2 regions of the Janthinobacterium pasteuri genome follow, and region 2 is predicted to be linked to the other one. Evidence: predicted binding sites of a transcription regulator. Region 2 holds the regulator's gene; the other holds the start of a gene.
What was found. The regulator sigma-54, encoded in region 2, starts transcription at its own class of promoters, with help from an activator protein. The targets are predictions, from matches to a motif close to TGGCANGNAANCTGCTTT.
Positions count from the first base shown of each region.

Region 1: ACQ4WN_RS11540 (urease accessory protein UreD) is a predicted target of sigma-54. The motif match lies at 5,873-5,890, and genes of this name have one in related genera.

Region 1 covers NZ_JBNYXS010000009.1:54,502-62,589, reverse strand. The annotation lists gene ACQ4WN_RS11580 (1-acyl-sn-glycerol-3-phosphate acyltransferase) at 1-140, shown strand, start outside; gene ACQ4WN_RS11575 (HupE/UreJ family protein) at 137-697, opposite strand; gene ureG (urease accessory protein UreG) at 694-1,332, opposite strand; gene ACQ4WN_RS11565 (urease accessory protein UreF) at 1,356-2,036, opposite strand; gene ureE (urease accessory protein UreE) at 2,036-2,560, opposite strand; gene ureC (urease subunit alpha) at 2,573-4,273, opposite strand; gene ACQ4WN_RS11550 (urease subunit beta) at 4,275-4,604, opposite strand; gene ACQ4WN_RS11545 (urease subunit gamma) at 4,636-4,938, opposite strand; gene ACQ4WN_RS11540 (urease accessory protein UreD) at 4,964-5,842, opposite strand; gene ACQ4WN_RS11535 (GGDEF/EAL domain-containing response regulator) at 5,973-8,088, opposite strand, start outside.
Region 2 covers NZ_JBNYXS010000019.1:77,515-85,602, reverse strand. The annotation lists gene ACQ4WN_RS18780 (PTS sugar transporter subunit IIA) at 160-642, shown strand; gene hprK (HPr(Ser) kinase/phosphatase) at 679-1,614, shown strand; gene rapZ (RNase adapter RapZ) at 2,004-2,867, shown strand; gene ACQ4WN_RS18765 (enoyl-CoA hydratase/isomerase family protein) at 2,868-3,953, opposite strand; gene hpf (ribosome hibernation-promoting factor, HPF/YfiA family) at 4,089-4,451, opposite strand; gene ACQ4WN_RS18755 (RNA polymerase factor sigma-54) at 4,521-5,999, opposite strand; gene lptB (LPS export ABC transporter ATP-binding protein) at 6,004-6,759, opposite strand; gene lptA (lipopolysaccharide transport periplasmic protein LptA) at 6,759-7,340, opposite strand; gene lptC (LPS export ABC transporter periplasmic protein LptC) at 7,366-7,977, opposite strand; gene ACQ4WN_RS18735 (KdsC family phosphatase) at 8,023-8,088, opposite strand, start outside.

The DNA.
Region 1 (8,088 bases), on a different contig from region 2:
GCGTCGTTGACCATTTATACTTGACGGGCGATAAGGAGGCCGACATGGCCGCCATCGCCGCCGTGTATGCGGGCCATCAGGGCTTGCACCCGGAAAAGGCAGCGCCCATCGTACTGTCCGACAAGCGCCCCGGCGCTTAGTTCACTCCCATCAGCACCACGCCGGCGGCCGTCAAGGCCACGCCGGCGACGCGCAGCACGCGCCCGGCCGGCACCTGACCAAGGAAACGCCCGGCACACAGCAGCATGGCCGTAGCCAGCAGGAAGCCGCACGCGGCCGAGGCAGCCGGTAATTCCTGGCCATGCGCATTGCCATGCGCCAGCGCAAACATGCCCACAAGCCCCATGCCGAGCCAGTTCGGCAGCGCCAGCGCCAGCGCGATGGCCAGCCCCACCAGCGCCACCGTGGCGGCGATGCCCGTTTCCAGCCCAGGCACCGTCAAGCCCGCCATGCCGGCCAGCGCGCCGAGCAGCATCATGCCCAGGAAAGTGGCGGGCTGGGCCAGGCCGCGGCGCTGCTGGCCGCCCCAGATGCCCACGCCCAACATGGCCAGCAAATGGTCGATGCCCGTGAACGGATGGGCAAAACCGGCCAGGAAGCCGGCGCTCTCGCCATGGCCGGGATGCGCCATGGCGGGCAAGGCCAGCAGGCACAGTGCCGCCGCAGCGGCCGTTTTTGTCATCAGTCTTGCGCTCATTGCAGCTCCTTGCCTGGTTGGTCGAGCAAACCTTGCTCGCGGATAAAATCGATGACGACCTGCACGCCGTCGCCGCTGCGCAGGTTGGTCAACACGAAGGGGCGCTCGCCGCGCATGCGTTTCGCATCCTGCGCCATCACGTCCAGGTTGGCGCCCACGTACGGCGCCAGGTCCGTCTTGTTGATGATCAGCAAATCGGAGCGCGTGATGCCGGGCCCGCCCTTGCGCGGGATTTTTTCGCCGCCGGCCACGTCGATTACGTAAATCGTCAGGTCCGACAATTCCGGACTGAAGGTAGCGGCCAAATTGTCGCCGCCCGATTCGACGAGGATCAAGTCGAGATGCGGAAAATCTGCCTGCATGCGCGCGATGGCTTCCAGGTTGATCGAGGCATCTTCGCGGATGGCCGTGTGCGGACAGCCGCCCGTCTCCACGCCCATCAGGCGCTCGGCCGGCAAGGCATCCGCGCGCAACAGGATTTCCATGTCTTCCTTGGTGTAGATGTCATTCGTGATGACGGCCATGTCGTAGCGCTCGCGCATGCCCTTGCACAGCATTTCGCACAGGGCCGTCTTGCCCGAGCCGACGGGCCCGCCGATGCCTACGCGCAGGGGATTGGAGGTAGTCGATGTCATGTTGTAGTCTCTCGTTGTCGTGTTCAGGATCGGTACAAACGGCTGTACTGCACTTCGTGCCGCATCGACAGCAGCGACAGGCCGGGTGCCCAGTTGCCCATCTCGTCGTCCTGCAAGGTTTGCGCCATCAGCGCCGCCGCTTCCAGCTCCGGCCGCAGCGACAGCAGCAAACGCTGGCCCGCCACCTGCCCCAACGGCACGGATTTCACGCAGACGAGCACCTGGTTTTCCGCCCAGGCGAACAGCATGGCCAGCAGCGCCTCTTCACGCGGAATGGCCAGTGCCGCCACGGCGCAGGCATAGGCCGTCGGCAATGCCACTTCCGGCTGGCCCTGCAGCATGTCGATCAGCACGCCGTCGGCCACGCCCAGTTCGGCCAGCAGCTTGGTCAATGAATAGCCCATCTGGATGGTTTCGGCGCGAAACTCCGCCGTGTCGCGCGAAGCGATGAAGCGTTCGCTCCAGCGCTGCACGGCGCACACATCCTGCGCCTCGAACGCCAGCATCAAACGCCAGCACAGCGGCGCTTCCCAGCGCGCCACCACGTGCGTCAGATGCAGCGCGATCCAGTCGCGCGCCGTGGCCGCATCCGCCACCAGGCCGCACTCCAGTGCCGCTTCCAGCCCCTGCGAATAGCTGTAGGCACCAATCGGCAAAGCCGGGCTGGCGAACTGCAGCAAATGCAGCAGGGCCGAGGCCTGCATCAGACGGTACCCGGCGCATCGCCGGGGCGGTGGATCTTCTGCCGCAGCGGCACGGGCGCCAGCAAGTGCTGGCCGTGGCCGTCGTGGTGGCCATGGCCGCCGCCATACGCGCCCGCTTCCGGCTCGAATGGCGCGCTTTCTTCCGTCACAGTCGCCTGCAAGCCTTCCAGCATCTCCTTCAATACCACGTCCTTGCGGATGCGCAAAAAGCCGTCACCCACCTGCGCCTGCGTATGGCGGTTCCCCAGGTGGAAAGCACAGCGCAGCAGGGTGTGGGCATCCGCGCAGCACACCAGGTAAGTCGGTTCGCGCGCGGCGACGATCTGCACCACCTGCCCTTGCGGCCCTGTCATGCGCTCGCCGTCGCGCAGCACCGTGCCGCGCACGGTGAACACGGCCACCTCGTCGCCATTCGACAGCACGGCGCGCAGCCGGCATTTTTCGCGCTGGTCGTAGGGCAGCACAAGTTGAGCAACAACGGCGCGATTGTCGTCAGCCGCCAGTTTGGTATGCAATGTGAGCATGATGTCTCCTGCCTAGAATAGAAAATAGCGCTGCGCCATCGGCAGCACGGCGGCCGCCTCGCACACCAGCAGTTGGCCGTCGGCGCGCACAGCATAGGTTTCCGGGTCCACTTCCATGTGCGGCGTGGCGCTGTTATGGATCATGTCGTGCTTGCGCAAGCCGCGCATGTTCTTCACGGCGATGACGGATTTATTCAGTTTCAACTGGTGGCCGATATCGAGGTCGTAGGCCGCCTGCGAGACAAAGGTGAACGACTTTTTCAGGCCGCCGCCGAAGGCGCCGAACATCATGCGGCAATGCACGGGCTGGGGCGTGGGAATCGAGGCGTTCGGGTCGCCCATCTGCGCGGCGGCGATCATGCCGCCCTTTAATATCATCGATGGCTTGACGCCGAAGAAGGCCGGCTTCCACAACACGATGTCGGCGATCTTGCCCGCCTCGATGGAACCGACCACGTGCGCGATCCCATGCGTGATGGCCGGGTTGATCGTGTACTTGGCGATATAGCGCCTGGCGCGGAAATTGTCGCTGCGCGCCGTGTCGGTCGCCAGCGGTCCCCGCTGCACCTTCATCTTGTGCGCCGTCTGCCAGGTGCGCATGATTACTTCGCCCACGCGGCCCATGGCTTGCGAATCGGACGACATCATGGAAATGGCGCCGATATCGTGCAAAATGTCTTCGGCGGCGATGGTTTCGCGGCGGATGCGCGACTCGGCAAACGCCACATCTTCGGCAATCGCCGGGTCCAGGTGGTGGCACACCATCAGCATGTCCAGATGCTCGTCGAGCGTGTTGACGGTAAACGGGCGCGTCGGATTGGTCGATGACGGCAGCACGTTGGCCTGCCCCACGGCGGCGATGATGTCGGGCGCATGGCCGCCGCCCGCCCCTTCCGTGTGAAACGTATGGATGGTGCGGTCCTTGAAGGCGGCCAGGGTGTGCTCCAAAAAACCGCCCTCGTTGAGAGTGTCGCTGTGCAGCGCCACCTGCACGTCCATGCGGTCCGCGACGGACAGGCAGTTGTCGATGGCGGCCGGCGTGCTGCCCCAGTCTTCATGCAATTTGAGGCCGATGGCGCCCGCGCGTACCTGCTCTTCCAGCGGCAGCGGCAAACTCACATTGCCCTTGCCCATGAAGCCCAGGTTCATCGGGAAGGCGTCGGCGGCCCCCAGCATGGCGTGCAAATGCCATGGCCCCGGGGTGCAGGTAGTGGCGGCCGTGCCTACGGCCGGCCCCGTGCCACCGCCCAGCATGGTCGTCACGCCGCTCATCAGCGCTTCCTCGATCTGCTGCGGGCAGATGAAGTGGATATGCGTGTCGACGCCGCCTGCCGTGACGATCAGGCCTTCGCCGGCGATGATCTCGGTCGCGCCGCCGATGGGCAGGGTCACGCCGGGCTGGATGTCCGGGTTGCCCGCCTTGCCGATGCCGAAAATTAAACCGTTTTTCAGGCCGATATCGGCTTTCACGATGCCCCAGTGGTCGAGGATGACGGCATTCGTGATGACGGTATCCATCACCTCGGCCGCGCAGCGCTGCGACTGCCCCATGCCGTCGCGGATCACCTTGCCGCCGCCGAATTTCACTTCTTCGCCGTAGATCGCGTAGTCATGCTCGATCTCGATGAACAATTCCGTGTCGGCCAGGCGGATACGGTCGCCCTTGGTGGGGCCGAACATTTCGGCGTATGCGCTGCGGGCAATGCTGGCCATCTCAATCCTTTCCCGGTGGAGTGTCTTGCAGTTCGCCCATGACTTCACCATTGAAGCCGTAGACCTTGCGCTCCCCCGCCAGCGCCACCAGTTCCACCGTGCGCTGCTGGCCCGGTTCGAAACGCACGGCGGTGCCGGCCGTGATGTTCAAACGCATGCCGTAGGCGCGCCAGCGCTCGAAAGCCAGCGCCGGATTGACTTCAAAAAAGTGGAAGTGCGAGCCGACCTGTATCGGCCGGTCGCCCCGGTTGGCCACCACCACGGTGGCCGTGGCGCGCCCGGCATTGAGGCTGATTTCGCCTTCTTCCAATTTGTACTCGCCTGGGGTCATGATGGGACTCCTGTCAATATCGCATGGATGCTTACACTATCGGATGATGCACGGTCACCAGCTTGCTGCCATCGGGGAAGGTCGCTTCCACCTGGATGTCGGGAATCATCTCGGCGATGCCATCCATCACGTCGGCGCGCGAGAGTATTTTGGTACCGTCCGACATCAGCTGCGCCACCGACTTGCCATCGCGCGCGCCTTCCATGATGGCGGCGCTGATCAGGGCCACCGCTTCCGGATAATTCAATTTCAAGCCGCGCGCCAGGCGCCGTTCGGCCAGCAGCGCGGCAGTAAAAATGAGCAGCTTGTCTTTTTCGCGGGGCGTCAGATCCATGGTTTTCCTTGCGCTTCTTTCCTGATCAAGTGTTCCAGATGCGGGGCACGACGGCGTCGCGTCCCAGCATGGCGGGGCGCAGCAACTGCCAGGCGGCCAGCATGATCGTGCGCGCCGCCTCGCTGTCGCCGCACAGCAGGCGCACCACCACGAGAGATTTCATCTGCGTGGCGCCAAACACGGCGCCAGCCGGCACGGCGATCTCGCGCACGGCGGCCAGCACGGCGGCCAGCACGGCGGGGGAAACGGGTGTGCCAACGGCGATCAGGGTGGCGCACACCGTGTGGCCCCCCAGACCCAGTGGGCTGGCCATCAGCGCGCCGCCGGCGGCCAGCACACCCTGCTCCCACCACAGCAGCTTGTCGCCGCGGCGGATCTGCACCTGCTGGGCGATGCTGCCCGTGTTAAAAATTTCACCAGAGGCGCTGCGGCCCAGGCAGACGATGTCGCAGCCGATGTAGCTGGCGTCCGCCGCCAGTTCCACTTCGTGGTGCAGGCGCACGCAAGCCTGGTCGAAGAAAATGCTTTCCTGCGGCAGCCACTCGATGGCAGCGCCGCTACCGGCGCGCAGCACGATGTGCTGGCCCGAGACGTGGCCATTCGCGCGGTACCACTTGGCGGCGCCCGGCGACGTAAGAAACGCGTGCGCGCCATCGCCCACCGTGGCGTCGACGGCCAGCTGGTCGCCGCCCACCACGCCGCCGGGCGGATGGATGATGATGGCGTGGCAGACGGCATCGCCCTCCGGATACAGGGACTTTTGCACGCGCAAGGGGCCGCTATGCGTGCGCTCGACCAGGCGGCTGACGCCATCGTGCAGCGCAAAACCCAGGCGCAGGTGCGCCTGCCAGGCGCTGTGCGCGCTGGCCTCATTCGATGTAGCTGGACGGGTGCTGTCTGGCATGCGGGGCAATCGCGTAAATAAGCGATTACCTAAGCAGGATATGTGCCAGCGTCAAGGGATGGAACAGTGAGCATTGCGCACCACGCTGCAGCGGATGCACCGGCATGGTGCACCGGCCGCACCGTGGCGCTTAGGCCACCGCCACGGCCAGGGTGCGCCGTTCGCGCAGCAAGGCCGTAAAGGCTTCCGCAGCCAGGGGACGGCTGAAATAATAGCCCTGCATTTCGTCGCAGCCGTGCTCCGTCAGGAAGTCCACCTGCTCGCGCGTTTCCACGCCTTCGGCGATGACGCGCATGTCCAGGTTGTGCGCCAGCGAGATGACGGAACGCGCGATGGCCGCGTCGCTGCTGCTGGTGGTGACGTCGTCGACGAAGGATTTGTCGATCTTCAGCACGTCGATGGGAAAGCGCTTCAGGTAGCCCAGGCTGGAATAGCCTGTGCCGAAGTCGTCGAGCGAAATGCCGACGCCGATATCCTTCAGGCGCGTGAGAGCCGCCACTGCCTTGTCCGGGTCGCCCATCACCGTGCTTTCCGTGATCTCGATACCCAGGCAGGCCGGCGCGATGCCGTATTTGCGCAAGGTCGCCTCGACGAAAGGCACCGTGCGGTCCTGCGCGAACTGTTTGCCGGACAGGTTGACGGCCACCTTGATGCTGCCCAGGCCCGCGTCGTGCCACGCGCGTATCTGCGCGCACACGCTTTCCAGCACCCATTCGCCGATGGCCGTGATCGAGCCGTATTCCTCGGCCAGCGCGATAAACAGGCCGGGCGGCACCTTGCCCAGCACCGGATTATCCCAGCGCAGCAGGGCTTCCGCTCCCAGCAAGGCACCCGTGCGCAAACACATCTGCGGCTGGTAATGCACGGCGAATTCATCACGGCCGATGGCGCCGCGCAACTGCTGCTGCATGGCCAGACGGGCGCGGATATCGCTGCCCATGCGTTCCGTGAAGAAGGCGTAATGGTCGCGCCCCATTTCCTTGGCGCGCACCAGGGCGGTGTCGGCGTGGCGCAGCACGTCGTCGAGGCTGTCGCCGTCGGCCGGGCACATGGCAATGCCGATGCTGGTGGTCAGCGCCAGGCGCTCGCCACCGACGTTGAGCTCTTCGCGCAAGCCGGCCAGGATGGTTTGCGCCAGCCCCAGCGTGCGGCCCAACAGGGCATCGTCCTGCAGCAGGATCTGGAATTCGTCGCCGCCCTGGCGTACCACGGTGTCGCCCTCGCGCACGCAGCCGGACAGGAAACGCGCCACCACTTGCAACGCCTTGTCGCCCACGGCCTGGCCGTGCGAATCGTTGATGTTCTTGAAGCGGTCCAGGTCCAGGCACATCAGCACTACCTGCTGGCCGTCGCGCAGGGCATTCACGCGCGCCTGTTCGAAGCGCTCGCGCAACAGCACGCGGTTCGGCAAGCCAGTCAGCGCGTCGTGGTAAGAGAGGAAGTCGATCAGATGTTGTTCGGCCTTGCGTTCGCTGATATCGAGGAAGACGCCGATGTAGTTAACGACGGCGCCGTCATCCCCGTGCACGGTGGAGGCGCTGAGCAGGCAGGGATAGGTATCGCCGCTCTTGCGCCGGGTCTGCACCTCGCCCGACCAGCGACCGCTGCTGCGCAAGCCCTGGCGCAAGGCCTGCAGCACCGCTTCGCCCGTGTGTCCGGCATGCAGGCGCATGATGTCCGTGCCCACCACTTCCTGCGCCGCGTAGCCGGTGATACGTGTAAAGGAGGGATTGGCCGTGACGATGACGCCGGCCGGATCGGTGATCAGGATGGCGTCCTGGGTGGCTTCGAAGACCTGGCCGGACAGGCGCAGCAATTCTTCATTGGCGCGACGGATCTGCACTTCGCGTGCCAGGGTGCTGGCCACCTGTTCCAGTTCGGCCGTGCGTTCGGCCACGCGCCGCTCCAGGTTGGCGCGCTCCTGCGCCAGCTGCAGCTGCGCCCGCGCCAGGCGCACGTGCGCATCAGTACGGGCGAGGATTTCCTCGGCCTGGAAGGGCTTGGCGATGAAATCGACGGCGCCCAGCGCAAAGCCGCGCACCTTGTCGTCCGTATCGTGCTGGGCCGACAGGAAGATCACCGGCACCTGGCGCAGGGACGGTATCTCCTTCAGGCGGCGGCAGACTTCAAAACCGTCGAGACCCGGCATGCGCACGTCGAGCAGGATCAGCTCCGGCGGGCGCGCCTGGGCCGTCCACAGGGCCAGTTCACCGTTCGGCGCCTGGCGCACCGCGTAGCCGGCGCCA
Region 2 (8,088 bases):
AGTGTTGGTATTTTACCAAAACGATGGCGACATGGGCTGTAGCGCCCACTGCGCCCGCAGCGGGCGTATACTGTTGAGAATTGGCGTTACAGGCCGCAGAAACAGGCCTATAATTCGGCTCGCAAGCCCTCTGCGCATTGCACCATTTCATTGAGTGTCATGACTAATCTTAGCAAAATACTATCCCTCGAAAACGTCCTGCTGGACCTGGAAGTCTCCAGTAAAAAGCGCGCCTTCGAGCAAGCCGGCCTGATCTTCGAAAACAATTACGGCATCGCCCGCTCTACCGTCTCGGACAACCTGTTTGCCCGCGAACGCCTGGGCTCGACAGGCCTGGGCCATGGCGTAGCCGTGCCGCATGGCAGAGTCAAGGGCAGCAAAACCCTGAAATCGCCGCTGGGCGCCTTCGTGCGCCTGGCCGAACCGATTCCGTTCGAGTCACCCGATGGCAAGCCCGTCAATCTGCTGTTTTTCCTGCTGATTCCCGATCATGTCACCCAGCAACATCTGGAAATCCTGTCGGAAATCGCCGAAATGTTTTCCGACGATGCCTTCCGCACGGCGCTGGCCACGGATCCGGAACCGAAATCCGTGCATTCGCGCATCGTCAATTGGCAACCCAGTCTGCAAGCGGCGGGTTAAACTTCAGGTATTCCTCCACTCCTGAAGAAGACTGCCATGTTGCAAACGCCGCTGACGATACAACGCCTGTACGACGATAATCGTGAAAGTCTGCAACTGGGCTGGTTCGCCGGCTTCCCCGGCGGCGAGCGCCTGATCTCGGGCGACGTTTCGTCGGCCGCCGACCAGGTGGGCCACTTGAACCTGATCCATCCGGGCCGCATCCAGGTCTTCGGCCACCAGGAAATCAATTACTACCAGCGCCTGAAGGTCAATACGCGCACCCACGTGATTGGTGAACTGATCGCTGGCGGCCCGCCCGCGCTGATCATCGCGCAGGGGCTGGAAACCCCGCCCGACATCCTCGCCATCTGCGACGAGCAAAACATTCCCCTGTTCTCCACCCCGCTGCCTGCTGCGCAAGTGATCGACTTCCTGCGCGTCTACCTGTCGAAAAAGCTGGCGCAGCGCATCATCATGCATGGCGTGTTCATGGACGTGCTGGGCGTCGGCGTGCTGATCACGGGCGATTCCGGCCTGGGCAAGAGCGAGCTGGGCCTGGAACTGATTTCGCGCAGCCACGGCCTGGTGGCCGACGACGCCGTGGAATTCTCGCGCATCGCGCCGAACATGATCGAAGGCCGCTGCCCGCCCCTGCTGCAAAACCTGCTGGAAGTGCGGGGCCTGGGCTTGCTCGATATCAAGGCCATCTTTGGCGAAACGGCTGTGCGCCGCAAGATGCGCTTGAAACTGATCGTGCACCTGGTGCGCCGCAACGCGCTGGAAGAAGAAGTCGAGCGCCTGCCTTTCCTGTTCCCCACGGAAGACGTGCTCGGCTTGCCCGTGCGCAAGGTCGTCATCCCCGTCGCCGCCGGCCGCAACATCGCCGTGCTGCTGGAAGCGGCCGTGCGCAATACCATCTTGCAACTGCGCGGCATCGATACCTTGCAAGAGTTCATGGAACGGCAACGTTTGGCAATGAGCGGCGATTAGCGTTGCAAGGAGTTCACCCATGCATGGGTGAACCGTTACGCAGGCGGAGAGCAAGGCTCTCCGAAACCCCTGCTCCACCAACGACTCGCCATGAGTGGCGATTAATGTTGCCAAGGAGTTCGCCCTTACAAGGGTGAACCGTTACGCAGGCGGAGAGCAAGGCTCTCCGAAACCCCTGCTACACCAGAGATTGGCAATGAGCGGTGACTAGTCTGCAGTGGAGTTCACCCTTGCAAGGGCGAACCGTTGCGCAGGCACGCAGCTGTGCTGCGTGAATTCCCTGCTACACCCAGAATTTTGCTGAACCAGCACTACAGTCAAAATTGCAATAATTTGTAAAGATAGTTGCCTCGGGAGCGTAGCGCCGCTCTTTATTGTATGATCGTGCTATGCATATCGTCCTTATCACCGGAATATCCGGCTCCGGTAAATCCGTCGCGCTCAATGTGCTGGAAGATACCGGCTATTATTGTGTCGACAACCTGCCACCGGCCTTGCTGCCCAGCCTGGTGCAAACCTTGCTCGACGAAGGGGCACCGCAACTGGCCGTCGCCGTCGATGCGCGCAGTGCCGAGTCCCTGACCAGCCTGCCGCACAATGTGGCGCTGCTGCGCGACCAGGGGCACGACGTCAAAGTCATGTTCTTGACGGCGACCACGCATTCACTGGTGGCGCGTTTCTCCGAAACACGGCGCAGCCATCCTCTGTCGCACGAATTGCGTCCGAATCAGAATCCAGCCAGCCGCCGCACCCTGATCGAATGCATCACGGAAGAGCGCGAACGCCTGTCTGCCATCGAACAGCTGGGCCATGTGATCGACACCTCGGAACTGAGCGCCAACAAATTACGCGCCTGGATCAAGGATATCGTCGCCTCCGAACGCGCACCGCTGACCCTGTTCTTCGAATCGTTCGCCTTCAAGCTGGGCGTGCCGCTGGACGCCGATTTCGTCTTCGACGTGCGGGCCTTGCCCAATCCCTATTACGACCTGGCGCTGCGCCCGCTCGACGGACGCGACGCACCCGTCATCGCCTTCCTCGATGCGCAGCCCAGTGCGCTGGAACTGCTGGCCGACATCCGCGCCTTCATCGAGAAATGGTTGCCATCATTTAAGTCCGACAACCGCAGCTACCTGACGGTGGCGCTGGGCTGCACGGGTGGCCAGCACCGCTCCGTGTACATGGCGGAACGGCTGGCGCAGTATTTCAGCCCGAATGAACGGGTCGTGCTACGCCACCGCGAACGTAGCTAGCTAATCCAGATGGCGCAGCGGATGCGCTTGCGCTGGCCAGACGGGGGCAAAGAAGCGCGCCACCATGGCCGCATCGACCTCGTCCAGGCTGGCAGGCTGCCAGCGCGGAGCATTGTCCTTGTCGACCACCAGCGCGCGCACGCCTTCGAGCACTTCGCCATGCTCGAAGTTGTGGCGCACCACGCTGCGCTCCATGCGCAGGCAATCGGCCACGCCCAGATGGGCGCCCCGCTGCAGCAATTCCAGGGTCACCGACATCATCAGCGGCGAACGCAGGCGCATGGCCGCCAGCGCCTTGCCGGCGAACGCGCTGTCGTCCTGCGCCAGCGAAGCCATGATCGCGGCCACGGAGCCGGCGCCGAAATGGCGATCCAGCGCCGCGCGCGCCGTGGCCAGAGGAGAAGCCCCCGCCTCGGCCTGAAACGGTGCAGCCAGGGTCTTGATGGCCACCGGCAAACCCTCACCAGGCGTCGATTCGAACAGGGCCAGCAGCGCCCCCATCTGCGCCTCAGGCAGGTAGACATCGGCCAGGCCCGTGTACAGGGCATCGGCCGCGTTGATCGTCAAGCCCGTCAAGCCCAGGTACAGGCCCAGCTGGCCGGCCAGGCGGGACAGGAAATAACTGCCGCCCACATCGGGAAACAAACCGATATTGACTTCCGGCATGGCCATGCGCGTGCGGCCCGTGACGAGGCGCAGGCGGTTGCCAGGCCCGGCTTGCGCCACGCCCATGCCGCCGCCCATCACCACGCCATCCATCACGGCAATATACGGTTTTGGATAGAAATGAATCAAATGATTTAAGGCGTATTCTTCCGTAAAGAAATCTTCCAGCAATGCACTGCCGCCTTGTGGCGTGGCCAGGCCCGCATCGTAAAAGAAACGGATGTCACCACCGGCACACAGGGCTTTTTCACTACTGGAGCGGATCACCACGGCGTCCACCTGCGGATCGTCGCGCCAGGCCAGCAGGGCCACGCTCAAGGCGCGCACCATCTCCAGCGACAGGGAATTCAAGGCTTTCGGGCGGTCGAGCACGATGTGGCCCGTGCGGTTGCGGATGGAGGTCTGGACGAAATCGCTCATGGCAGGCAGGAAAGAAGTGAAAGTGCGAACATTCTAGCGCCTGCGCGGGGAAGATTGCGCTCAAAAGATCGGGGCGCAAAAAAGGGCGCAAGATGTGCGCCCTTAGTTGATCACAACTGCTGGAAGCGGGTGGCCTTAGACGGCGACGACGGCATCTTCCTCTGAGTTGTCTGGCAGATGCTTGATCGCCTCTTTACCGTGCCCTTGCACTTTGGTTTTGTACTTCATCACTTGCCTGTCCAGTTTGTCGATCAGGATATCGATGGCGGCATACAGGTCGTGCGCCAGACTTTCCACATAGACAGTTTTTCCACTCAGGCGCAAATTGACTTCGGCCTTTTGACGTTTTTCTTTCTCTTTGAGGTTATCCACGGTCAGAATCACGGCAATATCGATGACTTGATCGAAATGACGTTTCACGCGCTCCAGCTTCGTTTGTACGTATTCACGAATGGCTGGTGTGACTTCGAGATGATGTCCGCTGATGGTGAGATTCATACACACTCCTAAAGATGATCGGGTTCGTGCGGTCTATTGACTCCGGCCCGCAGAGGAACCGAAAAAAACTTACAAACACTTACGCAGGCTCACTGGCGGAATTTTCAACGCTTCCCGGTATTTGGCAACAGTACGTCGCGCAATCACCATGCCTTGTTCCCCCAGCATGTCCGCAATCTTACTGTCGGATAAAGGATTTTTAGGGTCTTCTGCTCCTGTTAGTTGCACGATCAATGCCCGTATCGCCGTCGATGACGCTTCGCCCCCCGCTTCGGTGGCGACGTGGCTACCAAAGAAATATTTCAACTCGAACATGCCATGCGGGGTGAGCATGTACTTTTGAGTTGTTACCCGCGAGATAGTACTCTCGTGTAAACCCAGTGTATCAGCTATTTCACGGAGCACAAGGGGACGCATGGCAACGGCCCCATGCGAGAAAAAGTTCTTTTGTCTTTCTACTATCGCCTGCGCCACGCGCAAGATCGTGTCGAAACGCTGGCGCATATTCTTGATCAGCCATTTGGCTTCCTGCAACTGTGCGCCCATGGCGCCCTCGCCTTTGCCCTGCTTCAACAAGTTGGCGTACATGGCATTGACGCGCAGGCGCGGCATGACATCGTTGTTCAGGGTGACTTGCCAGCCATTGCGCGCGCGCTTGACGAGGACGTCGGGCACCACGTAATCGGACACGTCCGAAGCGAAGACGGCACCCGGATGCGGATTGCACTGGCGAATCACGGTCTGCGCTTCGCGCAAGTCTTCATCGTCGCAATCGAGGGCTTTTTTCAGCTTGTTGAAATCGCGTTGGGCAAACCAGGTCAGGTGCTTTTCCACGATAACGAGGGCCATGCGCCGCGTCACCATGGCGATGTGCGGCAAGCGCTTGATTTGCAGCGCCAGGCATTCGGATGCATTGCGCGCGCCCACGCCGGGCGGATCGAAACTTTGCAGCAGGGACAACGCCGTGCGCATCTCGTCGGCGTCGATTTCCAGCTCTTGCGGCAAACGCGCCAGGATGTCGTCGAGCGACTCTTCCAGGTAGCCATTGTCGTCGAGCGCGTCAATGATCAGCTCGACCAGCGCGCGGTCGCGCAATTCGAGCACCGTCACGCGCATCTGCTCCATCAAGTGTTCGCGCAGGGTGCAGTGGTGGGCTTCAAGTTGCGGACGGGAATCTTCGTCGTCGGGCGCCTTGCCGCGGCTCGCCTCGCTCCAGTCGCTGTCGCCGCCATCGGCTGCGGCAGGGCTGTCGCCAGCCTCGCCATCAAAGGTTTCCGCTTCGGCCGGCGCGGCGGGTGCCTCCTGGCCTGGCGGCTGGGGCGGTGCTTCGGCCGGCGCGGCCGTGGAACTCAAGGCGCCGTCGGACAGCAGGCGCAGCGAACGGTCGAGCGGATCGTCGAGGCGCTCAAGCAAGGGATTGTCTGTCAGCAGCTGCTCCAGCTCCTGGTGCAATTCCAGGGTAGACAATTGCAACAGGCGTATCGATTGCTGCAACTGCGGCGTCAGTGCCAGGTGCTGCGAAGTGCGCAGCTGCAATGATTGTTTCATTGGCTCACATACGGAAGTGTTCGCCCAGATAGACCCGGCGTACCGACTCGTTCGCGATGATGTCGTCGGGGCGTCCCGACGCCAGCACCGAGCCCTGGTTGATGATGTAGGCACGGTCACAGATACCCAGCGTCTCGCGCACATTATGATCGGTGATCAGGACGCCGATATTGCGTTCCTTCAAGAAGCGCACGATACGCTGGATCTCGATCACGGCGATAGGGTCGACACCGGCGAACGGCTCGTCGAGCAGCACGAAACGCGGGTCGGTGGCCAGCGCGCGGGCGATTTCCACGCGGCGCCGCTCGCCACCCGACAGGGACAGCGCCTGGTTCTCGCGCAACTTTTCAATCTGCAGGTCGGCCAGCAATTTATCCAGGCGCTCCTCGATCTCGGCCTTCTTCAGGGGACGGCCTTCGACGGTCTGGATTTCCAGTACGGCGCGGATATTGTCCTCCACCGTCAGCTTGCGAAACACGGACGCTTCCTGCGGCAGATACGACAGGCCCATCTGCGCGCGGCGGTGGATGGGCAGGCGGGAAATATCCACGCCGCTGATATCGATGGTGCCGCCGTCCGACGGCACCAGGCCGACGATCATGTAAAACGAGGTGGTCTTGCCGGCGCCGTTCGGGCCCAGCAAACCCACCACTTCGCCGCATTCGACTTGCAGCGAGACATCATGCACGACTTGCCGCTTGCCATAGGTTTTTTGCAGTCCGCGAACGATCAGGGTGCTGCCGCAACGAGTATTGTCCATTATTTATTTCCTGACGCGGGCGTGGCCGGCGCCTTCTCCGCCGCCGGTGCCTTGGGCTTCGGCTGGATCACCATGCGCACGCTGCCGCCATCCGGGGTGCTGGTGCCGCTGTTGGAATTTTCCATCGCAAATTCTTCCTTGCGGCTGTCATACGAGATGAAGGCGCCATTGGCCACGTCGGTCGCTTTCGAGCCTTCCAGGCGCGTCAGCTTGGCCTTGGAAAACAGTTTCACCACTTCCGTCTTGTTGTTGTATTCCACGCGCTCCGCCTCGCCCTCCACCCACAGGTCGCCCGCGCCATCGCGCTTCTGGCGGAAGGTGGCCAGCTTGCCGGGATCGGCCCAGAAGGTAATGAACTGGTAGCCTTGCGGATCTTCCGTGATCAGGGCCCGGCCCGCCTTCATGGTCAAGGTACCCTTGACCAGCACGACGTCGCCCGTCAGCGTACGCACCTGTTTGACGTCATCGACGTGGCCGCTACGTGCCGTGATGACGGCTTCCTTCTCGGAATCGGCCTTCTCGGCATGCGCCACGCCCATCATGGTCAGAGAAAATACGGTCAACAGCAAGATGTTCTTCATAGTATGGTTTCCTTGTTTCATTCTGTCATTTTGCCGCCGCGGCCGGGCGCGGTTTCGGCGGGAGGACCATGCGCAGCGCATTCTGCACTTCCACCACGCCGGTGGCGTTATTGGCCTTCATGCCTATGCCATTCATGCGCGAGGCGCCCGTCAGGATATCGACAGGCACGTCCGTTTCCATTCTTTCCTCATCCGGGAACACCGTCAGCGCTTCCGTCTTGACTGTCAGGTTCTGCGCCTTCGGACTGGCCACGCGGTCAATCACGACTTTGCGGTGCAGTTGCAGCCGGGTATTGTCCTGGTCGATATGCGCCAGTTCCGCATTCATGTTCATCGGCGGCATGCCTGGCGTGAGCTTGCGCACGAACGGCTGGTCGATATCGGATGAATCGTCCAGCGGATAATGCGTGAGCTTGATGCCCGACACGATATAGCTGGGTTTGCCCGTCAAGTCCATGCGCACCAGGCTGAAATTGGTGATGAAATAGTCTGGCTCATCCTGATGCTTGCTGGCCGTGATGTCCTGGGCATTCTTGTTCATCACTTCCAGCAGCCAAAAACTGCCCAGCGCAAAGACGACGGCCCCCAGCACGGTAAAAATCATGCGCCAGCGATGGGCGCCTCCTGGCTTACGCATAGGATTTCACTCTTTCAAATGTCTCTGGCGGCGAGGCGGTACGCATCATTCCAGGAACGGCGCCATGACGCGCGCATAGTTGTCCTGGGCGCGCAGCACGAATTCACAGAT